DNA from 4 places in the Arthrobacter sp. NicSoilC5 genome. Region 1 is predicted to be linked to each of the others. Evidence: riboswitches for the same ligand, from Rfam matches in the RefSeq annotation. Region 1 holds a riboswitch; each other region holds the start of a gene.
What was found. A riboswitch is a leader RNA that binds a small molecule or an ion and turns the genes downstream of it on or off. The one in region 1 is predicted to bind thiamine pyrophosphate.
Positions count from the first base shown of each region.

Region 2: linked by a shared signal. The riboswitch ahead of thiC (phosphomethylpyrimidine synthase ThiC) and the one ahead of LDO22_RS06985 (FAD-dependent oxidoreductase) in region 1 are both predicted to bind thiamine pyrophosphate.
Region 3: linked by a shared signal. The riboswitch ahead of thiD (bifunctional hydroxymethylpyrimidine kinase/phosphomethylpyrimidine kinase) and the one ahead of LDO22_RS06985 (FAD-dependent oxidoreductase) in region 1 are both predicted to bind thiamine pyrophosphate.
Region 4: linked by a shared signal. The riboswitch ahead of LDO22_RS12315 (ECF transporter S component) and the one ahead of LDO22_RS06985 (FAD-dependent oxidoreductase) in region 1 are both predicted to bind thiamine pyrophosphate.

Region 1 covers NZ_AP024660.1:1,503,935-1,509,682, forward strand. Annotated here, with positions in the region: gene LDO22_RS06975 (thiazole synthase) at 1-416, opposite strand, end outside; gene thiS (sulfur carrier protein ThiS) at 421-657, opposite strand; gene LDO22_RS06985 (FAD-dependent oxidoreductase) at 654-1,955, opposite strand; TPP riboswitch at 1,948-2,066, opposite strand; gene thiE (thiamine phosphate synthase) at 2,094-2,843, shown strand; gene LDO22_RS06995 (RNB domain-containing ribonuclease) at 2,883-4,388, shown strand; gene LDO22_RS07000 (DEAD/DEAH box helicase) at 4,682-5,748, shown strand, end outside.
Region 2 covers NZ_AP024660.1:1,163,245-1,168,992, reverse strand. Annotated here, with positions in the region: gene ffh (signal recognition particle protein) at 1-1,268, shown strand, start outside; gene LDO22_RS05520 (alpha/beta hydrolase) at 1,366-2,100, shown strand; gene thiC (phosphomethylpyrimidine synthase ThiC) at 2,097-3,902, opposite strand; TPP riboswitch at 3,919-4,026, opposite strand; gene LDO22_RS05510 (amidohydrolase family protein) at 4,104-5,186, shown strand; gene LDO22_RS05505 (VOC family protein) at 5,285-5,748, shown strand, end outside.
Region 3 covers NZ_AP024660.1:1,043,042-1,048,789, forward strand. Annotated here, with positions in the region: gene rplU (50S ribosomal protein L21) at 1-297, opposite strand, end outside; gene thiD (bifunctional hydroxymethylpyrimidine kinase/phosphomethylpyrimidine kinase) at 561-2,081, opposite strand; TPP riboswitch at 2,089-2,186, opposite strand; gene LDO22_RS04855 (Rne/Rng family ribonuclease) at 2,367-5,748, opposite strand, start outside.
Region 4 covers NZ_AP024660.1:2,616,226-2,621,973, forward strand. Annotated here, with positions in the region: gene LDO22_RS12305 (energy-coupling factor transporter transmembrane component T) at 1-405, opposite strand, end outside; gene LDO22_RS12310 (ATP-binding cassette domain-containing protein) at 402-1,949, opposite strand; gene LDO22_RS12315 (ECF transporter S component) at 1,949-2,572, opposite strand; TPP riboswitch at 2,640-2,780, opposite strand; gene LDO22_RS12320 (heme-degrading domain-containing protein) at 2,867-3,409, shown strand; gene LDO22_RS12325 (iron-containing redox enzyme family protein) at 3,599-4,654, shown strand; gene LDO22_RS12330 (CDGSH iron-sulfur domain-containing protein) at 4,651-5,004, shown strand; gene LDO22_RS12335 (DUF4235 domain-containing protein) at 5,102-5,365, shown strand; gene mnhG (monovalent cation/H(+) antiporter subunit G) at 5,388-5,748, opposite strand, start outside.

The sequences.
Region 1 (5,748 bases):
CCGCGGTTGACCAGCTGCTCCGTGGCGTCCACGAGTTCCACGGCGTCCGGCAGGAGGGTCTGCTCGTCGGCGATGACCTCCAGTTTCACCCAGTCGGTCTCCAGGGCCTCCCGCGCCAGTTCGGCGGTCAGGACCGCATCCCTGGCCGTGAAGCAGCCGGCCGTGTTGGGCAGCACGCGGATCCCATGGTCCACCAGCAGCTGGAACAGCGAACCGGTTTCAGCAGTGGAGTACCGGCGCATGGCCACCGTGGTCAGGGCGGTGCCGGAGGCCAGCAGCGCTGCGCCCAGGCCGTCCAGGCTGGGTGCCCCGCCCGTGCCCATGATGAGCCGGGATCCGAGGGCGACGCCGTCAATCACCAGGGCGTCGGCGGCGCCCGCGTTTCCGGCGGGGTTGATGGTGCTGGTTTCGGTCATGGCGTCAGCCTCCCTGTACTGCAGTGACAAGTTCAATATCGTCGCCCTCGGCGAGCGCGGTGGCGAACCATTGGCTCCGCGGCACCACCTGGGCATTATGTGCGACGGCGACGCCCAGTTTCCCGCCGTCCGTCGCCTGTCCGTTGGGTGCCAGCGGGCGTCCGGTGACTTGGCTGACGAGCGTGGTGATGGAGGCGCCGTCGGCCACCTCGTGCGTGTTTCCGTTCAGGGTGATGTTCACGCTGTCTCCTTGATGTGGGGTGTGGTGGCGGCTGCCGCCGGCCGGGAGAACCGCTCCGGGCTGAAGGGCGACCAGCGGGAATCTGATGTCCCGTCCAGCAGTGCCGTGCAGATGGCGGCTGCGGCGGGGGTGAGCAGGACGCCGTGCCGGAAGAACCCGGTGGCGATGATGAGTCCCGGGACATGCCCGGCGGCAGGGTTTCCGGACCCCGGATCCACCGGCACGCGGCCCAGCAGGGGCGCGTTGTCGGGGGTACCGGGGCGGGCCCGGGCGGTGCACTCGAGCAGTTCCAGTTCAGCGACGGCGGGCACCAGCGCCTGAGCGTCCCGCAGCAGCTGGTAGACGCCTCCGGCGCTCACGGCATCGGAGAGCGCGTCCTCGCGCTGGGTTGCCCCGATCACCACGGTCCCGTCCTGCCGGGGGACGATGTAGACGGGGACTCCGTGCACCAGCCCACGAACCGTGGAGGTCACCAGGGGCTGGAGGTGCTGCGGAACGGCGAGACGGAGTATGTCCCCGTGGACTGGGCGCAGTGGCAGGTCGAGGCCGTCGGGCAGGCCGCCAAGGTCCCCTGCCTGCAGGCCGTTGGCCACGATGGTTTCCGTTGCCAGGACGGTGCCGCCGCCGGCGAGGCTGGCACCGGCAACCGTTCCGCCCTCCCACAGCAGGCCGGTGGCCCGGTCCGGCACGGCATACCCGTCCACCGCGCCCGCGGCGGCCAGCTCCGGGGACGTCAGTGCAACGCCCGCGAGGGCCAGCCGCAGGGCCGCCACCAGGCGCCGGGGGTCCACTTGGTGGTCCGCGGGTGTGTCCAGGGCACAGGCGATGGCGGGGCTGAGGAGCGGCTCGCGTTTGCGGGCTTCGCGCACGGCCAGGGGCTCCACCCCCAGTCCGTTGGCCTGTTGTACCGCGCGGAGGTCCATCAGCGCGCGGCGGTCCGCGGCGTCGGCACCCACGGCGAGTGTCGGCGTCGTCAGGTATCCGCAATCCGCCCCCGTCGCGCCGGCGATCCCCGCGGCGAACCCTGGCCAGCGGGACGACGCCTCAAGCATCAGTTCCAGGAGGTCCTCCTCCTGGTAGTGCAGTTCGCTGACCGGGGCCAGCATGCCCGCGGCGGCCCAGCTGGCACCGTTTCCGGGTGCGTCGTCGATCAGGGCAACGGAGCGTCCGGAACGCTGCGCCTCCCAGGCGATGCCGTGGCCCACCACTCCCCCGCCGATGACGGCGACGTCGGCCCGGACAGTGGAGTTTGCGCTGGCGCCTTCGGGCCCGGGGAGACTGTCAACGGGGTTGCGCATGTGGTTCCTTCCCTACGCCGGCATTAACCGGATCAGGTCAAGCGGTCGGCTCTGACGCCCTCTCAGCCCGGCGCTTTATGACAGCTGCCGCGGGCTCCCGCAGTACCAGCCCAGTTTAGAGGAACTAGGCTTGCAGGCATGAATGTGTCCGCCTCATCCCTGCCCGCCGGCCCCCACGCCCCAGCCTCCGCTGCCCTCCCCGCCGAAGTTGCCAACGCCGGCCACATTGACGCCCTCAAGGCAGCGCGCCTGTACCTCTGCACCGACGCACGGACTGCGCGCGGCGATTTCGCGGACTTCGTTGACGCCGCGTTTGCCGGCGGCGTGGACATCATCCAGCTGCGCGACAAGACCATCGAAGCCGCAGAGGAACTGGACCTCCTGGCGGTCCTGAAGGAAACAGCGGTACGCCATGGCCGGCTGTGGGCCGTCAACGACCGTGCGGACATCGCCGTGCTGTCCGGGGCGCCGGTGTTCCACATCGGCCAGAAGGACCTTCCGCTGCCGGCAGCGCGGACGCTGGTCAACGGCAACGCGGCCATTGGGCTCTCCAGCCACACCACTGACCAGGTGGACGCCGCTTTGGCCGCAACGGTGGGGCCGTCCGGGCTGGACTACTTCTGTGTGGGTCCGGTCTGGGCCACGCCCACCAAACCCGGCAGGGCCGCCGTCGGCCCTGAACTGGTGGCATATGCCGCCGAAGCCTCCCGGCAGGCCGGAGATCCCGTGCCATGGTTTGCCATCGGCGGCATCGACCACGGAAACGTCCGTGACGTGGTGGAGGCCGGTGCCGGCAGGATCGTGGTGGTCCGCGCCATCACCGAAGCACCCGACCCCGCAGCCGCCGCCGCCTCCCTTCTCGACGCGCTGGACGGCACCGGCTCCTGAGCCTGCTTAATTCCGGGACTTGGGGATACGCTGATTTTTGTGTCACATCATCGGTTGGCCCCCAACGTCCATGACCACAAGAACGCCCTGGAAGAGGCGCTGGGCCTGCTGCGGACGGAACTTGAACTGCCGGGACCGTACCCCGCCGAAGCAGTGGAAGACGCCCGCGCCGCCGTCGCCGCGCTGAAACTGCCGTCCTACGACCTGACCGCCGTCGGATTCGTGACCATCGATCCGGCGTCGTCCACGGACCTGGACCAGGCAGTGTTCATCGAACCGGACGGAAACGGCTACCGGGTCATGTACGCCATCGCCGACGTTCCGGCGTTTGTTGCTCCGGGCGGCCCGCTGGACGCCGAGACGCGGCGCCGCGGACAGACGTTCTACGCCCCGGACGGCCGGATCCCGCTGCACCCCGAGGTGATCAGCGAGGGCGCCGGAAGCCTGCTGCCCGGCCAGGAGTGTTCGGCTTTCGTCTGGGACTTCACGCTCGACGGCGACGCGACAGTGCTGTCCGTGGGCGTCCGGAGGGCGCGGGTCATCAGCCGTGACAAGCTCAGCTACAAAGGCGCCCAGGCCGATCTCGACGCCGGGACTGCCTCCCCCGTACTGGGCCTCCTCCGCGAGGTGGGACTGAAGCGGGTGGCGCTGGAACGGGCACGCGGGGGCGCCAGCCTGAACATGCCTGAGCAGGAGATCGTCCAGTTGCCCGACGGCGGCTACCGGATCGACGCTGTTCCGCAGCTTCCCGTGGAGGACTGGAATGCACAGATTTCGCTGATGACCGGAATGGCCGCCGCGCAGCTGATGCTGGAGGGCAAAGTGGGCATCCTGCGCACCATGCCTGCCCCGGATGAACGGTCCCTGCGGCATTTCCGGCTGCAGACCGAGGTGCTGGGCAGGCCATGGGACGGGGAGGTCAGCTACGGCGAGTACCTCCGGTCCCTCGATCCCACCGATCCGCGGCAGCTGGCCATCATGCACTCAGCCGGCATGCTGTTCCGTGGCGCGTCCTACACAGCTTTCGACGGCACTGTCCCGGAAGACGGCATCCAGTCGGCCATCGGCGCAGCCTATGCCCACACCACCGCGCCGCTGCGCCGCCTGGTGGACCGCTTCGTGCTGGTCATTTGCGAGGCCCTGAGCAACGGCGGCGACGTTCCTGGCTGGGCGCGGGAGGCCCTGCCGCTGCTCCCGGGCATCATGGCGGGATCGGACCAGCTGGCCTCCCGCATGGAACGCCTGGCCCTGGACACCGTGGAAGCGGCGCTGCTGCTGAACCACATCGGGCAGGAGTTTGATGCGATCGTCATTTCCGGATCCAAGCCGCAGAACGGAAACGGCAACGGGAATGGCAAGAATGGAAACGGGAACGGGAAAAACGGCAACGGCAACGGGAACGGAAGTTCGGGGATCATCCAGATCGCCGAACCTGCGGTGACTGCACGCTGCGCGGGCGAACTGGAGTCCGGTACCAAGGTCCGCGTCCGGCTGGTTTCCTCGGACATCACCACCCGGCAGATCCACTTCGAACTCGTTTCCTGACGGGCCGGCGGGCCGCCTGGGCGGGCCGAAACCGTGTTTCCGCGCCTGTACGGCTAGACTGGAGGGGTAGAACTGGATGCCCGGTCGTTGATTTCCTTGATTTGAAACCAACAAGCCCGCCCCTACGCGATCTTGAGATGTACCCGTTGGTCACCAGTGCCAGCATTTAGATAGCCCGCGATCGGCTTCCACTGGAATCGCTTGCGCGCCTGAGCGTGCTCCGGAGCGGCCAGCCATGGGCCGGCCCGTTGAGCAGGCAGCGCCATTGCCCAAATGAATAAGGAAACTCCCCTGTGAGTGAATTGCATACCCACCAGCTCCTGAGCGATGAGTCCGGCACGGAGACCATCGAGCCGGAAGAAACCATAATCTCCGACGAGACGCCGCACGAGATCGCGGAGAAGTCCTTCGCCGACTACAACGTCCGCGCAGACATCGTCGAATCCCTGGCCGACGCCGGCATCACCCACCCCTTCCCCATCCAGGCCATGACCCTGCCGGTCGCGCTGGGCGGCCACGACATCATCGGCCAGGCCAAGACCGGTACCGGCAAGACCCTGGGCTTCGGCATTCCGGCGCTGCAGCGCGTGATCGGGCAGGACGATCCCGGCTACGCCAAGCTGGCCGTGCCCGGCGCACCGCAGGCCCTGGTCATTGTTCCCACCCGTGAACTGGCAGTCCAGGTGGCCGGGGACCTGGTGACGGCATCGCGGAAGCGCAACGCCAGGATCGCCACCATCTACGGCGGCCGCGCCTACGAGCCGCAGGTCGAAGCCCTCAAGCAGGGCGTCGAGGTAGTGGTGGGAACCCCCGGCCGGCTGATCGACCTTTTCAAGCAGAAGCACCTGAGCCTGAAGAACGTCAAGATCGTGGTGCTGGACGAAGCCGACGAAATGCTGGACCTGGGCTTCCTGCCGGACGTGGAGACGCTGATCGCGGCAACGCCCGCCGTCCGCCAGACCCTGCTGTTCTCCGCCACGATGCCCGGCCCCGTCATCGCCATGGCACGCCGGTACATGACCCAGCCCACGCACATCCGCGCCGCGGATCCGGAGGACGAGGGCCTGACCAAGCGCGACATCCGCCAGCTGATCTACCGTGCGCACAGCATGGATAAGACCGAAGTGGTGGCACGCATCCTGCAGGCCCGCGGCCGCGGGCGGACCATTATCTTCACCAAGACCAAGCGCACCGCCGCCAAGGTGGCCGAGGAACTGGTGGACCGCGGGTTCGCCGCCGCCGCCATCCACGGCGACCTGGGCCAGGGCGCCCGCGAACAGGCGCTGCGCGCCTTCCGCAACAACAAGGTCGATGTCCTGGTGGCCACCGACGTTGCCGCCCGCGGCATCGACGTCGAGGA
Region 2 (5,748 bases), 340 kb from region 1:
CCGGCCTCCAGGGTGCGGGCAAGACCACCCTGGCCGGCAAGCTGTCCAAGTGGCTGAAGGCCCAGGGCCACAGCCCCCTGCTGGTGGCGTGCGACCTCCAGCGCCCCAACGCCGTCACCCAGCTCCAGGTGGTGGGCCAGCGCGCCAACGTGCCGGTCTTCGCCCCGCACCCGGGAGCCACCTCCACGGAGCTGGACCAGCCCGCCGGTGACCCGGTCGCCGTCGCGCGCGCCGGTGTGGAGGAAGCACGACAGAAGCTGCACGACGTCGTCATCGTGGACACCGCCGGCCGCCTTGGCGTGGACGCCGGCATGATGGAGCAGGCCCGCCAGATCCGCCGGGCCATCGTCCCCAACGAAGTCCTGTTCGTGATCGACTCCATGATCGGCCAGGACGCCGTCAACACGGCCCTGGCGTTCGACGAAGGCGTGAACTTCACCGGCATCGTGCTGTCCAAGCTCGACGGCGATGCCCGCGGTGGTGCCGCACTGTCCGTTGCGTCGGTCACCGGCAAGCCGGTCATGTTCGCTTCCACCGGTGAAGGCCTGGACGACTTCGAGCTGTTCCACCCGGACCGGATGGCCTCGCGCATCCTGGACATGGGCGACATCCTCACGCTCATCGAGCAGGCCGAAAAGGCCTGGGACAAAGACGAAGCTGCCCGCATGGCGAAGAAGTTCGCCGACCAGGAAGACTTCACCCTCGAAGACTTCCTGGCCCAGATGCAGCAGATCCGCAACATGGGCTCTATGAAGAAGATGCTCATGATGATGCCGGGCGCGCAGAACATCCGGCAGCAGCTCGAACAGTTCGACGAGCGGGAGATTGACCGCGTCGAGGCGATCGTCCGGTCCATGACCCCCCACGAGCGGCTGGCACCCAAGATCATCAACGGCTCACGGCGCGCCCGCATCGCCCGTGGTTCCGGTGTCCACGTCTCCGAGGTCAATGGCCTGCTGGAGCGCTTCGCCCAGGCCCAGAAAATGATGAAGAAGATGGCACAGGGCGGCATGCCGGGAATGCCCGGGATGCCCGGCCTGCCCGGAGCCGGCGGCGGTGCGCGCAAGAACGCCAAGAACGCGCCGAAAAAGAAGCCGAAGTCGGGAAACCCGGCCAAGGCTGCGCAGGAGCGCAAGGAGGCCGAGGCCCGCCGGGCCAACGCTGCCAAGGCACTGCCCACCGGCGCGGCCTTCGGCCAGCAGGGCGGCGATTTCGACCCGTCCCAGCTGAACCTTCCCAAGGGCTTCGACAAGTTCATGGGCAAGTAGCAACCAACTGAGTAGCGCCAGGTGCCGTTTTGACCGCTCAAGACGACACCTGGCGCTTTTTCGTTGGGATGCCGGCACCGTGGAATAGGGTTGGGATATGTTCAAGCAGAGGGTAGTGTTCGTGCACGGCGCCGGTACCTTTGGCGCCGCCGCATGGCCCCGCCAGCACGGCATGGGACTTGCCTATGATGCCCTGTTCCTCCGCAGGCACGGCTACGATTCCGCCGCGGAGCCGCTGGAATCCTCCTTCACGGAAGACACCGCGATCATCCTAAGGTCGCTTGCCGACGATGGCCGCGGCGCCGCCGGCGGACATGTGGTGGCGCACTCCCAGGGGGCGATCCCCGCCATGATGGCCGCGGTGGAACGCCCGGACCTGGTCTTTTCCCTGACCCTGGTGGAACCGGCCTGCCTGTCGCTGACGGCGGAACTGCCGGCCACGGCCGCGCATATCAGCCTGATGCAGCCGCTTTTCGACGTCCGCCACCAGCTCAGTGACGACGACTTCCAGCGCGAATTCGTCCGCCGCGTCTACGCCACCGACCTCCAGCAGCCGGCCACCATCGAGGAAAAACGCTCCGCCCGCAGGCTGCGCCTTCAGGCGCCGTCCTGGGATGCGCCGCTGCATATTGTTCCCGGTGTCCCCACGCTGGTCCTGACCGGTGGCTGGGAGCCGCTTTATGAGGAAATTGCCGGGTACCTCAGGGAGACCGGTGCCCTGCACCGCGTTGCCGCGGGAGGGCACCGGCCCCAGGACTCCCTGGACGGGGACCGGGCCATCCGCCAGTTCATCAGCGGGGTCAGCCGAAGCCAGCCCGCCCGGGCGTCCTAGCTGCCGGCAGCGACCGTCGGTTCCGGCAGGTACACCTTGCCGCCCTTGGCCAGGAACTCCTGGCTCTTCTCCCGCATGCCGGATGCCATGTCCGCCAGTGCCGCCTGCGAGTCTGCCGACCCGTATTCGTCACGGATGTCCTGGCTGATCCGCATGGAGCAGAACTTGGGGCCGCACATGGAACAGAAGTGCGCCGTCTTGGCCGGTTCAGCGGGAAGCGTCTCGTCGTGGAACGCCTCCGCGGTCACAGGATCCAGGGACAGGGCGAACTGGTCGCGCCAGCGGAATTCGAACCGTGCCTTGGACAGGGCGTCGTCCCGTTCGTGCGCCCCCGGGTGGCCCTTGGCCAGATCCGCCGCGTGCGCCGCGATCTTGTAGGTGATGACACCCGTCTTGACGTCGTCCTTGTTGGGCAGGCCCAGGTGTTCCTTTGGCGTGACGTAGCAGAGCATGGCGGTCCCGTACCTGGCAATCTCGGTGGCGCCGATTGCCGACGTGATGTGGTCGTAGCCGGGAGCGATGTCGGTGACCAGCGGGCCCAGGGTATAGAAGGGCGCACCCTTGCACAGCTCCTGCTGCCGTTCCACATTCTCACGGACCAGGTGGAAGGGAACGTGGCCGGGCCCCTCCACCATCACCTGGACGTCGTACCCCCAGGCCCGCTGCGTCAGCTCGGCGAGCGTGTCCAGCTCCGCGAACTGCGCGGCGTCGTTGGCGTCCGCCGTGGAACCAGGGCGGAGGCCGTCACCCAGGGAGAAGGCGACGTCGTATTTGGCGAAGATTTCACACAGCTCGTCGAAGTGCGTGTACAGGAAGTTCTCCTGGTGGTGGGCCAGGCACCAGCCGGCCATGATGGAGCCGCCGCGCGAGACGATGCCGGTCACCCGGTTGGCCGTCAGCGGGACATAGCGGAGCAGCACGCCGGCGTGGATGGTCATGTAGTCCACACCCTGCTCGCACTGTTCGATCACGGTGTCGCGGAAGATCTCCCACGTGAGGGCGTTGGCCTCGCCGTTGACCTTTTCCAGCGCCTGGTAGATCGGCACCGTCCCGATCGGCACGGGGGAGTTGCGGATGATCCACTCCCGCGTGGTGTGGATGTCGTCGCCGGTGGAGAGGTCCATGACGGTGTCGGCACCCCACTGGGTGGCCCACTGCAGCTTGTCCACCTCCTCCGCGATGGAACTCGTCACCGCGGAGTTGCCAATGTTCGCGTTGATCTTCACCAGGAAAGCCTTGCCAATGATCATCGGCTCGGATTCCGGATGGTTGATGTTGTTCGGGATGATGGCCCTGCCGGCAGCAACCTCGCTGCGGACCAGCTCAACGTCGCAGTTTTCGCGCAGCGCCACGAAGCGCATTTCCTGCGTCACGATTCCCTGCCGGGCATAGTGTATCTGCGTCACCGTCCGGCCGTCGACGGCGCGGCGTGGCACCGGCTGTGCGCCCTTCCACTCCGCGGAGGCAGCACCGCGGCGCACGGCCGAGCGGCCGTCGTCGAGCAGGTTGCGCTCCCGGCCGCCGTAGGGTTCGGTGTCCCCGCGCGCGGCGATCCACTCTGCGCGGAAGGGCTGCAGCCCGCGGACGGGGTCGCTGCCGGGTCCGGCAGTCCGGTAGGTCCGGAAGGGTGCGTTCGGCTGGCCGTTGGGTGATGGTTCAAGGGAAATTTCCGTCACCGGTACCCGGATCCCGGACGCCTCATCCGCAAGGTAGGCGAGGGAATGGGACTTCAGGGACTGGGTTACCTGCGGAACGGATGTGTCGCCGGGCTCCCCGGCGGACGGCAGCAGGGCAGGGTTCAACTGCGTGTTTTGCGTACTCAAGGGAATACTCACTTCCTTCGCCGGCATTACCCGGACAGGTTCAACGGTCGCAGGCTGCGTCAGCCCGATCTCAGCCCCTGCAAGGGCACCCGTGTGGTCAGGAACGAAGCTACCACAGGCCCCTGAACCAGGCTTGTCATAATTGCGGTGCTAGCCTGACCGGGCATCGAAAGGAGCCCCATGGCAGACATCATCCACTTCCGTGGACCCGTCCTGACCGCGCCGGACCGGGTGCGGCATGGACTTTGGTCGGTGGACGGAAGGCTCACGTTCAACAAGCCGGACACTCCTCCCGGCCGGGTACTCGACGGCTGGGTCCTGCCGGGCTTCGTGGACGCCCACTGCCACATCGGCCTGGGCCCCGCGGGCCCCGTGGAGCCCGCAGCCGCCAGGGACCAGGCGCAGGCGGACCTCAACGCCGGAACCCTCCTGGTCCGGGATGCCGGCTCGCCGGCGGATACCCGCTGGATGCAGGGTGGCAGGGACTTCCCGGTGTTGATCCGTGCCGGGCGCCATATCGCCCGGACGCGCCGTTACCTGCGCGGCTTCGCTGAGGAAGTTGAACCGGACGGCCTCGTGGAGGCCGTCCGCAAGCAGGCGCGCGACGGCGACGGCTGGGTCAAGCTGGTGGGTGACTGGATTGACCGCAGCGCCGGTGACCTGGCGCCATCGTTTCCCGCCGCCGTCGTCCGCGATGCCGTCCAGGCGGCGCACGACGAAGGCGCCAGGGTGACGGCGCACTGCTTCGCCGAAGACACCCTGGACCAGGTGCTGGACGCCGGCATCGACTGCGTCGAGCACGCCACCGGGCTCCTGTCCCGCCACCTGCCCCGGTTCGTGGAGCAGGGCGTACCGATCGTGCCCACGCTCATCAATATCGCCACCTTCCCCGACATTGCCGCCCAGGCGGACGCGAAATTCCCGCGCTATGCAGCCCACATGCGCGCCTTATGGGAACGCAGGCTCGAGCGGGTGGCGGAAGCCCACGCAGCGGGTGTGCGCATCTTTGCCGGCACCGATGCCGGCAGCGTGATCCGGCACGGCAGGATCACCGACGAAATCCTCGCCCTGCACGGCGCCGGCCTCCCCATGGACGCGGCCCTCGACTCCGCCTGCTGGGCAGCACGCAGTTGGCTGGGAGCGGATGGAGTGGAAGAGGGGGCCCGCGCCGACGTCGTCGTATGCCGGGAAGATCCGCGGGCTGTACCGGAGACCATTACGGCGCTGGAGCACGTGGTGCTGGGCGGGCGGATCATTCGCTGACAAACGGTTCCCGGGGACTTGGAATAAATTGAAGCTTCAAGTAATTTTAATAGGTGACAGGCCGCCAATGGGACGGCCGCCAATGCAAGGAGCCTTCAATGACCGCATCAGCCAGCAGCCAGGATCTTCTTCCTGCCGACCTCGCCATGGGCACCGTGATGCTCAAGGTGGGCGACATGAAGGTCATGACCGACTACTACCAGCGTGCGCTGGGCCTTGAGGTGGTGGCAGAGCAGGACGGCGGGCTCTACCTTGGCCGCCTGGGCCGGCCGTTGGTCCACCTTGCGCCGGCTCCCGGACTGCACCTTCCCGGCAGGGGAGAGGCGGGCCTGTTCCACACCGCGCTGCTCTTCGAGGACCAGGCCTCCCTGGCCGCGACCGTCGCCACTGCTGCCCAGTACGAGCCGCGGGCCTTCACGGGCAGTGCCGACCACCTGGTCAGCGAAGCCTTCTACTTCACCGACCCCGAGGGCAACGGCATCGAGCTGTACTGGGACCGCCCCCGCAGCAACTGGTCCTGGAACGGGACCGACGTGGTCATGGACAGCCTGGCGCTCCCGCC
Region 3 (5,748 bases), 460 kb from region 1:
GGTGATCTTGACCTTGGTCAGTTCCTGGCGGTGACCCTGGCGCTTCTTGTAGCCGGTCTTGTTCTTGAACTTCTGGATGACAATCTTAGGACCACGCAGGTCCTGGAGGATTTCAGCCGTAACAGTTACCTTGGCCAGGTCAGCGGCGGCGGAGGTGACCTTGTCACCATCAACCAGGAGCAGTGCGGGCAGCTCGATGGTGCTGCCGGCTCCACCGGCGACGCGGTTCAGGGTAACGAAGTCTCCAACGGAAACCTTCTCTTGGCGGCCGCCTGCGCGGACAATCGCGTACACCACTTGGGAACTCACTTCTCTCGACGTTTATTACAAAATTTGCGTGCGGAACCGACTCGGAAAAGCCAGGGTTCTCGCTGTGCCTCAACGCCGTGGGGTCATAACCCAAGTGTTGGCGTAAGCACCGAAGATCCAGAATACGCTAAATCCATCTACGGCCGCAAATGAGGCTGGTTCCGGCGGCCCGGCTGTGGTAGTAACCACACCCCGACAAGCAGCACCGCAACCATGCCCCTCCATAATAGCGGCGGTGCTGCCCGCAGGGGTCAGGCATGCAGCCTCGGCGCGTCGAAGAATTCCACTTCCAGGCGGCAGGACTGCCTGAAGGCGGTCACCATCGCCGCCTGTTCATGGTCGGAGGCCTTCCGCCCTGCCGCGTCCACGATGGCGATGGCCCGCCGGGTGGCTTCGGCGAAGCCCTCGTCGGCGTAGGTCCGGAGCCAGGCTGCGTAGGCGTGGCCGTCAGGCGCTCCCGAGGCGAGGAACTGGGCGTGCAGCTTTTCCCCTACCTCGGCGTAGAGCCAGAAACAGGGCAGAACAGCGGCGGCCAGGACGGCGTAACTTCCCGACGCCGACGCTGCAGTGAGGTGGTCCACGTAGGCCTTGGTGACGGGGCCAAGTCCGCCCTGGGCAGGGCGGGTGCTGAGCCATGAGCGGTGCAGCTCCGACTCCACCTCCAGGCATTGCTGCGAGGATCCGGCCCAGAACAGCTGCTCCGCTTCGGAGGGGGCCAGGGCACTGGCCCGGGCGAGGACGCGGGAGTAGCCGTTCAGGTACAGGGCATCCTGCGCCAGGTAGTAGGCAAAGTCCTTCTCAGCAAGGTCTCCGGAGGCCAGGCCGCGGATGAAGTCCAGGGCGTAGATGTCCGCCACGTCCTGCTGGGCTTCCGTCCACAGCCGGGCAGCGAAAGCGCCTTCCGCGGGGGCCGGCCGCACATGGTGGAAATGGTGCACGGGGCCGTTGCCCTGGCCCACCTCAAGCTGCTCCGAGTTCTCAAGGGCGCCGGCCAGCCATGGCTTGACCGTCAGGAGCGATGCCTCCCAGTCCCCAAGGCGTGCCTGGACGGTGGCCATCGCGGAGGACAGGGAGCAGCCGGTGCCATGGCTGTTGCGGGTGGAAATTCGTTTGCCGTGCACTTCCACCACTTCCTGGGACAGGAGGCCGGCCGTGTTGACCAGCGCGTCCGGGCAGTCTGCACCCGCGAGGTGGCCACCCTTGACCAGCGCGGTGGCTCCGGTGGCTTCGGCAAGGCGCCTTCCCTGGTCCAGCGCCGCCGGCCAGGTCCCGGCAGGGTCCCCGCCCACCAGCATGGCAAGCTCCGGAAGGTTGGGAGTGATGAGGTGCGCCAGGGGCAGCAGTTCGCGGAGGGCAGCCTCCGCGGATTCCTTCAGCAGCCGGTCACCACTGGTGGCCACCATCACGGGGTCGAGGACCACGACGGCGGGGCGCACCTTCTCCAGCCAATGCCGGACAGTGCGGATGACGCTCTCGTCGCCCAGCATGCCGATCTTGACCGCGTCGATGGAGATATCGTCGCTGACCGCGTCCAGTTGTTCGGCGAGGAAAGCGGCCGGAGGAACGTGGACAGCCTGCACGCCACGGGTGTTCTGTGCCGTCAGGGCGGTGATGGCAGCCATACCGTATCCGCCGTGGGCGGCAATGCTTTTGAGGTCGGCCTGGATGCCGGCGCCACCGGACGGGTCGGAGCCCGCGATCGAGAGGACCCGCGGGACGTCCCGGCCCGGGGGCAGCGCGGTGGGAACGCCGGAGGCAGCAGGAAGGGGCATGGAAAGGGTCGAAGACAAGAGACATCCCTTCGCCGGTACTAGCCGGACAGGTTCAACGGGTCTGGATCTCAGCCGGCCTTCTGCGCGGCACCCCGTGTCGGTTTCCACCCTAGCCCGTAGGCCGCACCAGGAGGAAAGGATGACAGCCCTCGGGTCAAGGAAACAACAACCTCGCAGCAGCAGGAATCCCCGCCACACGGCCGATTCCCACGGTGCTTCCCGGGTGAATCGTCCGCAGGACGGGGATTCCTTACTGCGTGGCCGTTTGGCCGGTAACTCCTGCGCCTAGAGCTCCGAGGCAGGCACACCCACGCCGAGGATGATGGGTTCCTCGGGCGCCTTGCCCGGTTCCGCCGGTGCCTGCTGGGGCTTCACGGGTTCGGGAGCCTTGGCCGCGTGCGAATGGCCTGCGCCTGCCGCCTGGACGTTTTCGTGATGCTGGACGGCGGTCTCGTTGGCGGCACCCTGGGCACGGCTGGCGGCACGGTGGCGCCGCGGCCTGCGCTGCCGCGACTGCTCCAGCGTGTGGTCGGAGTAGTCCTTTCCGGCTGCAGCTTCCGTTGCGGCGGCGCGGGCTTCCGCTCCCCCGCCGTCGTGCTGCCGTTCCGGCGCCGCAGCCTCCGGCACCTTCACGGCCTCGGCGGTCTTGGCAGGCGCGTTCTCCACAGGGGAAGCCGGCTGCCCAAGGTGGGCGAACGCTTCCGCGAGCCGGTCCAGGGTGAGGGCGGGCAGGGGATGCTGTTCCTCAGCATGCTCCACGAACGGAAGCGGGACTTCCTCGCCGCCGAACGTCAGGACAGCCGCAGGACGTGCCGGGGCATCGGCGTCGTGCTTCTCCTCGACGGGCGCCGGCGCAGGCTCTACGGAAGGCACCTGCCGGGCTGCCGCCACCTCATCGTCATGCAGGTGGGCAGCGTGGGCCGCAGCGGCAATGTTCGCCAGGGCAAGCCTGGTGGCCTCCGCCTTGGCGTGCCGCTCGGCGTCCGACGGGTCCGGCTGGACCGTGTGCACGTGGACGGCAGGTGCCGGGGCCGCTTCGGGCTGCTGCCCGCCGCGTCCGCGCCGCCGCTTGCGTTCAGTACGCACGCCGGGCTGGGTATTGTCGTTCCGCTGCCCTTCCGGACGGGCTTCCGCGCGGGCTTCGGGCCGGTTGTCGGTGCGCTGGACGTGGTGCTCGGCGGCAACGATGTTGGCGCGGCGGTGCTCCACGGGATCGTCGTGGGTCACAACGCCACGGCCGGCGCAGGCCTCGCACTGTTCGCCGAAGACTTCCAGCAGTCCGGTGCCCATGCGCTTGCGGGTCATCTGGACCAGGCCAAGCGAGGTGACCTCGGCCACCTGGTGCTTGGTCCGGTCACGGCCCAGGCACTCCACCAGTCGGCGCAGGACCAGGTCGCGGTTGGATTCGAGCACCATGTCGATGAAGTCGATCACGATGATGCCGCCGATGTCGCGCAGCCTCAGCTGGCGCACCACTTCCTCGGCTGCCTCAAGGTTGTTCTTGGTGACGGTCTCCTCAAGGTTGCCGCCGCTGCCGGTGAACTTGCCCGTGTTGACGTCCACCACGGTCATCGCCTCGGTACGGTCGATCACCAGGGAGCCGCCGGAGGGCAGGAAGACCTTCCGTTCAAGCGCCTTGTGGATCTGCTCGTCGATGCGCCAGGCGGCGAAGATGTCCTGGTCCTTGGTCCACTTCTCAAGGCGGCCCACAAGGTCCGGCGCCACATAGGTGACGTAGGCCTCGATGGTGTCCCAGGCTTCCTCACCGGAAACGATGAGCTTGGAGAAGTCCTCGTTGAAGACGTCGCGGACCACCTTGATGGTCAGATCGGGTTCGCCGTAGAGCAGCTCGGGAGCCAGGATCTTGGTGGACGCGGACTGGCTTTCGATGCCCTCCCACTGGGCGCGAAGCCGGTTGATGTCGTGCGTCAGCTCTTCCTCGGAAGCGCCCTCGGCCGCGGTACGGACAATCACACCGGCGTGCTCCGGCAGGCGGTCCTTGAGGATGCGCTTGAGCCGGTTGCGTTCGACGTCGGGCAGCTTGCGGGAGATGCCGGTCATGGAACCGCCGGGTACGTACACCAGGTAGCGGCCGGGCAGGGAGATCTGGCTGGTGAGGCGGGCACCCTTGTGGCCCACCGGGTCCTTGGTCACCTGGACCAGGACGGTGTCACCGGACTTCAGCGCGTTTTCGATGCGCCGCTGCTTGCCCTCCAGGTTGACGGCCTCCCAGTTGACCTCGCCCGCGTACAGGACGGCGTTGCGGCCGCGCCCGATGTCCACGAATGCGGCTTCCATGGACGGCAGCACGTTCTGGACCTTGCCCAGGTACACGTTGCCGATCAGCGAGTCCTGCTGCGTCTTGGACACGAAGTGTTCGGCCAGGACACCGTCTTCGAGGACGGCGATCTGGATTCTGTCGTCGCGCTGGCGGACGATCATCTGCCGGTCCACGGACTCCCGGCGCGCCAGGAACTCGGCCTCGGTAATGACCGTGCGGCGGCGGCCGGTGTCACGGGATTCGCGGCGGCGCTGCTTCTTGGCCTCCAGGCGGGTGGAGCCCTTAACGCTGGTCACGCGGTTGCTCACGGGTGCTTCACTGACGGCGCGCGGCGCACGGACCCTGGTCACCGTGTTGGGCGGGTCGTCATCCCCGCCGCCCGTGAGTTCAAGGTCCTGGTCCCCGCGGCGGCGGCGGCGCCGGCGGCGGGAGGTTACACCGTCCTCCAGCTGGCCGGCGGTATCCTCGTCAGCCTCGTCCTCGGCGTCAGCCTCAGCGCTGCCGTCCTCGTTGTCCTCTTCCGTCCTGTCGCCGATGCGGCTGCGGCCCCTGCGGCCACGGCTGCGGCGCCGGCGGCGGCTGGAGGAATCGTCGGTGTCTTCGGTCTCTTCCTCTTCAGGCTCCTCCGCGACGGGCGCGGCGGGCCGGACCACGGTGCTGAGGTCCGGTGCCTGGAAGAGCACCGACGTCGGCGACGCCGGTTCCAGGAAGAGGGAGCCAAACGGGCTGGCGGCGGCGCCGCCGTCCTTCGTTCCGGCGGCGTCAGGCGCCTGCTCCTGCCGGGCGGCCTCCGGTGCGGCGGCAGCTGCGGGCGCGGCGGCGGGTTCCTGGGCGGCGGGCTCCTGCGCCTGCTCCACGTTCTGCGCGGCGGCCTGGTCCGCGGCTTCGGGCACCACGGCTTCGGGCCCGGCCGGTTCCGGCGCCACTTCGGCGGCGGCTGCGGAGGCCGCTTCCGGGGCGGAAACCGGCGACGCAGCCTTGCGGGTAGCTACCCGACGGCGGCGGACCGGCTTGGTTTCGGCGTCTGCCGTTGTGTCCGGGGCAGGAACGGCAGCGGCGCTTTCATCAGCTGCACCCGACGCGGTGGCGGGGGTGCCACTGGGGGCAGCGGCGGCCGGTTCCGCTTCGGCGGCGAAAGCGGGCAACGGTTCTGCTGCGTCCGCCTTCTTCCGGGACCGGGTGCGCCGGGCGGGAGCCTTGGCCGCTGTGGTGGCCTCTTCAGTGCCGGCTTCTTCAGCGGCGGGTGCTTCGGCAACTTCCGGTGCCGTGCTCACGGCATCCGTGGGGGCGTCCCCGGCCCTGGAAGCCGCCTTGCGGCGGGTCCGCGGAGCCCTCTTGGGGGCAGCAGCGCCGGCAGCCACTGCTTCGTCGTTAACGGCCAGCTCT
Region 4 (5,748 bases), 1.1 Mb from region 1:
GGCGAGGTCGGTGGGATCGGTGCAGCTCATCAGGAGCACCGCCGGGAGGGCGATCGCAAAACCGCGCAGCAGGAATCCTATGCCGAGCTGGAGGGAACCCTCGCTCATGGTCCAGATGCCGGCGTCGAGCAGGATCCTGCCGCTGTCCGGCGCCAGGATGGAGGTGCTCCAGCCTCCCACGGCAGCGGCGAGGATCAGCGGCCAGCCGCGCTGCCACAGCAGGGACAGGGTGAGCCCGGCCAGGGGAAACAACAGAAGTTCGAACACCAGGGCCACGGACGCGGACACCCAGTCGATGGACAGCGCCAGGACGGCCGTGATGAGCAGGACGGCCGCGAACTTGCTCAAAGGGTTGGCGCGGGCAAGGAGGGCGTGGTTGCCGCTCAAGGTGAGTTGCTGCCTCATGGCGCCACCGCTTCCGCCACGGCCATCCGCAGTTCCGCCCCGCCCAGCGCCTCCGTGAATTCGGCATCATGGGTCACGGCTACCACCGCGGTGCCGGCATCAAGGAGCTCGGACAGGAACGATGCCAGCTCGGCCCAGGTATTGGCGTCCTGGCCGAACGTGGGCTCGTCCAGGATCAGCACCTGGGGGCTGGCGGCCAGGACGGTGGCCACGGACAAGCGCCGCTTCTCACCGCCGGAGAGCGTATAGGGGTTGGCGTCCACCAGCTGGGTAAGGCGCAGCCGCTCCAGCAGTTCCTCAACCCGGTCCTCGCCGTGCCCCAGGTGCCGGGGGCCGAAGAGCAGCTCGTCAAGCACCTTTCCGGTGACGAACTGGTGCTCCGGCTCCTGGAACACCGTGCCCACCCGCGAAATCAGCTGCTCGGCCTTCCACTTGTACGGGTCGATGCCGGCACCGCGGCTGAGGTCCAGCGTCGCGGACACTTTTCCGGACACCGGCTCAAGCAGCCCTGCGAGGGTCAGCGCGAACGTGGACTTGCCGGCACCGTTGGCGCCGGTGATGGCAAGGGCCTGCCCGGCACGGATCTGCGCGGACACGCCTTCCTGGACCGGGACCGGCGGGATCTTCCGGAAGCCTTTGCGGCGGGGGCGTTCGCGGGAGACGCCCAGCTGCTCCGCGGCCAGCAGGAGGCTGCCTGCACCGGGAGCCGGGACGGCGGCGCGGGCGCGTGTGGCCGGCACATACCCGGGCACCCAGACGCCCGCTGCGGCCAGCATGCTCCGCGCCTCCGTAAGGACGCGGTCCGGCGGCCCGTCCAGGAGCACTGCAGGATCCGCGGCGGAGCCGGGCTGCAGGACCACGATCCGGTCCACGAGGTCCTTCCAGACGGACACCCGGTGCTCCACCACCACCAGCGTCGCCCCGGTTTTGTCCAGGGAGCGGGCCACGGCGTCGCGGACCTCCAGCACGCCGTCCGGGTCCAGGTTGGCGGTGGGCTCGTCCAGCAGGATCAGTCCGGGACGCATCGCCAGGATGCCCGCCAGCGCCAGGCGCTGCTTTTGGCCGCCGGAGAGGGCCGACGTCGGGTGGTCCAGCGGGAGGTGGGCGAGCCCGACGTCGGCAAGTGCCTCGTGAACGCGCGGCCAGATGGCGTCGCGGGGCACCGCAAGGTTTTCGGCGCCGAAGGCGACGTCGTCCCCCACCCGCGACAGGACCACCTGGGTCTCCGGGTCCTGCTGCATGAGACCGGCGCGGCCGCGCCGTGCCCGGGGCGGGGCTCCGTCAACCAGCAGCGAACCGGACTCGTCGGCGTCGCCTGCCTCGCCGTCGTCGTTTATGTCTCCCAGGACGCCGGCAAGGGCGTGCAGCAGCGTGGACTTTCCGGCGCCGGAGGGCCCCAGCAGGAGCACCCGCTCCCCGGGGGCGATGTCCAGGTCAAGGCCGTGGACGGCGGGCTTGGCCCGTCCGGCGTGCCGCCATCCCCAGCCGCGGGCGGCGATGGCGGCAGGCTGGATCGTGCCGGAGGCGTCCTGGGAGGGTGCCATCAGGAGAAGACAGGCTCCGTGGCAGCCTTACGGGACGCGAAGGAGCTCAGCACGCCGGTGCGGGCCAGGCCGCGGGTGGCAAGCCAGGACAAAGCGCCCGCCAGGATGGCCCCGGAAAGGGTGGTCAGCACGATGTAGGCGAGCTTGTCCGCGCCGGAGTAGGCAATGTTCCAGCCCCACGGGGCAAACGAGTCATTCAGGCCGCAGAAGAACCCTGCCGCGGCGCCGGCCAGCAGCGATACAGGCAGGTTGAACTTGCGGTAGACGAAGATCGCGAAAATGATTTCCGCGCCCAGGCCCTGGATGAAACCCGAAAACAGGACCGAGGCGCCGTACTGGGAACCCATCAGCAGTTCGCCGGTGGCGGCTACGGTCTCGCAGAACAGGGCGGCTCCGGGCTTGCGGATGATGAGCATGCCCAGCACCCCGGGAATCATCCAGCCGCCGGCGAGCAGTCCGGTCAGGGGCGGGTAGGCGGCGTTCATGGGGGCGGACAGTGCGGCGGCCCCCTGGTCCCATGCCCAGAAGATGACACCGCCCGCGATGGCCACCAGGGCGGCGACGACGATGTCCACGACGCGCCAGGACTTACTGGTGGTCTTCTTGATTGCTGCAGTACTCATGTGATCCTCCTGGGAAACAGGAGGGGAAAGTGGACCCGGCTGCGGGCCTGTGGCCGTGCATCCGCGACACTTTGAGAACTCGACTCCCTTGCGCCGGTACTAACCGGATCAGGTTCGAGGGTCTGCGGCTGTCCGCACTCTCAGCGCCCACCTGCGGTGCCCGGCCTGTGCCAGGATGCCCGACGGCGGCGCTCCCCTGTCGTTTTTAGTGTTGCTTTGTGGTTGGGTAACGCTGTTAATTTCGCCCAGTTGGGCGTGGTCAAGTTTACACCTGGCAGGAGTAGATTGAGGGCCATGACCGCCAATCCACCGGATGTGACCGGGTTCGATCCTGATTCCAGCGACGCCCAGCCGGAGGGCTCACTGGAGGCGCAGATTGCCCGCATCGAGGCGGAGGTCCGGGAGCTCCAGTTCCCCGGCTTCTCGCTGGACGATGCGTTGAACCTTGGCCTGCTCCTCGTTGAACTGGGCAAGGAGCGGTCGTTGCCCATCGCCATCGACATCGCCAAGGGTGAGCAGGTGCTGTTCCATGTCGCACTTCCTGGCGCCACGCCTGACAACGGCCACTGGATCCGGGCCAAGCAGCGCACTGCCCTCCGGTACGAGGCACCCTCCCTCCTGGTGGGACTGCGTGGCCGGCTGGGCGGCGGCCGGATCGAGGACAACGCCTGGTTCGACCAGTCCCGCTATGCGGCACACGGGGGCGCGTTTCCGATCCACGTCACGGGCGTTGGGGTGGTGGCTTCCGTGGCGGTGTCCGGACTGCCGCAGCTGCAGGACCACGAACTGGTGGTTGAGGCACTGCGCGACATCCTGGGGTCGGCGCTGGACGAGTAGCGCCGGCCAACCAGCCCTGGCTGACCAGGCGCAGCGGGACAAGCACCCGTACATGCCAGGCGGCACCAGGCCGCTTAGCTTTCATTAGTAATCATGCTTACTATGTTGTCCCCGGGGTACGACCACCACAGGGAATGGGAGCACCTTCGGCGTCCCTTCCCGGAACCGGCGCGGCAACCAAGGAGCACCATGAGAATCCCGGACACCAGAGGCCCCATCAGCAGCGCCCTCTTTGCGGCCCTGTCCAAGGCCCCTGATGCAGCCACGCCCGAGCTGGACGGGCTGCATTGGCTGGTCGCGGGGCAGGTGGCCCGAACCGGTGACATCATCGCCGGCGAAGACATCCAGCTGTCCCTCTTTTGCCTCTACGAACTGCATTATTCGGGCCTGGACGGGGTCAGCGACGCCTGGGAGTGGGAACCTGCCCTGATCAGGGTCCGGCGCCTGATCGAGGAACCCTTCGAAGCCGCCCTTCGTGCCGCCGCACGCCAGGCCGCCGGTGATGCCGACCTGGCCGCCGGGATTGCCATGACCAGCGATGCCGTTGCCGACGTCCTTTTTGGCCTCGCCTCTATGGACACCGGTCCCAGCGTTTCCCGCTTTGTCGCACGGAAGGCAAGCCTGGAGCAGCTCAAAGAGTTCCTGATCCACAAGTCCGTGTACCAGTTGAAGGAAGCCGATCCACACACCTGGGCCATTCCGCGGCTCACCGGCCGGGCGAAGGCTGCCCTCGTGGAAATCCAGGCGGACGAATACGGCGGCGGCAGGCCGGAACGGATGCACAGCGCGCTGTTTGCCCGGACCATGCGCGGGCTGGGCCTGGACGACAGGTACGGCGCCTACGTCGACACCATCCCGGCCGTCTCCCTCGCATCCGTGAACCTCATGTCGCTGTGCGGCCTGAACCGGCGGCTCCGCGGGGCCATCACCGGACACCTGGCCATCTACGAAATGACCTCATCCCAGCCCAACCGTTTCTACGGCAACGGATTCCGCCGGCACGGTTTCGCCGCGGACGTCACCCACTACTTCGATGAGCATGTGGAGGCCGACGCCGTGCATGAGCAGATTGCCGGGCGGGACCTCGCCGGCGGCCTGGTTGAAGCCGAGCCGAAGCTCCTTGCGGACGTCCTGTTCGGCGCCACCGCCGTCATGGCGATCGACGGCCGCGTCTCCGCCCACCTCCTGTCCTCCTGGGAAGCCGGGGAAACATCGCTCCGGGCGGCCGTGCCGGCGGCAGCGTGACAAGCTCGCGGCAGGCCTACGACGATTCTGCGAAGCCGCAGCGGCTGGGCGCCGAGGAAACCGGAAACAACGATGAATGTGGTGCAGGCATGAACCCCGAACAGCATGGAACACGGCCGGACGTGGAGCAGGAACCCGCCCCCGGCTCAATCGTGGTGTGCCCCGATGGTCCCCTCATTGTCAGGGGCGACTTCGAGATCGTTACCCCTTCCGGCGACGCCGTGCCCAGGGAGCGGAGGACCGTCGCCCTGTGCCGGTGCGGGGCGTCCGCCATCAAGCCCTATTGCGACGGCACCCACAAGATGATCAAGTTCCGCACCGAACCCAAGGCCGGCCAGCCCCCGGCCTGACCACAGAGCCGCCCGCCGGCCACGCCCTGCCCGGACCAGCCCGGGTGTGAGGCTAGGCTGGAACCAGTCCGTTTTCCGCCCGCAAGGAGTACCAGCAATGAACCTTCTCATCAAACTGCTCGGGACCGCCGTGAGCCTCGGCGCAGGCCTGGCCGGCACCAAGCTGGTCAACACCATCTGGGAAAAGACCACGGGGCAGAAAGCACCCACCGGCAAGAACGAGGACGTCCCCACCAGCCTCCGGTCTGCTTTGACCTTCGCGCTGATCTCGGCGTCTGTCAGTGCCATCATCCAGGTCCTGGCCAACCGCGGCACCCAGCGTGCCATCACTCGCTTCGCCAAGACGCAAGACATCGTCTAGCTGCCCAAAGCTTCGCTTAGCGTTACCGGCCGTCGTCGGAACTGTCCTCCAGGGCGGTCTCGGCGGCGGCTTTTTGCACCACGGCTTCCAGCTCGTCGGCCGTGAGCAGCTCCCTGTGCAGGTGCTTGGTGCGGTATCCGGCCCGGCCCACCATGTGGGCGGACACGGGCACCGTGAGCAGCTGGAAGATCCATGCCACAGCCAGGACCGGCCACACCCACCAGGTCCGCATCTGCAGCCCAATGGCGGCCAGCAGCAGGAACAGGCCCAGGACCTGCGGCTTGGTGGCGGCATGCATACGGCTCAGCAGGTCCGGGAAGCGCAGCAGGCCAATCGCCGCGCCCAGGGACATGAGCGCGCCCACCACCATGAACACGGCCGAG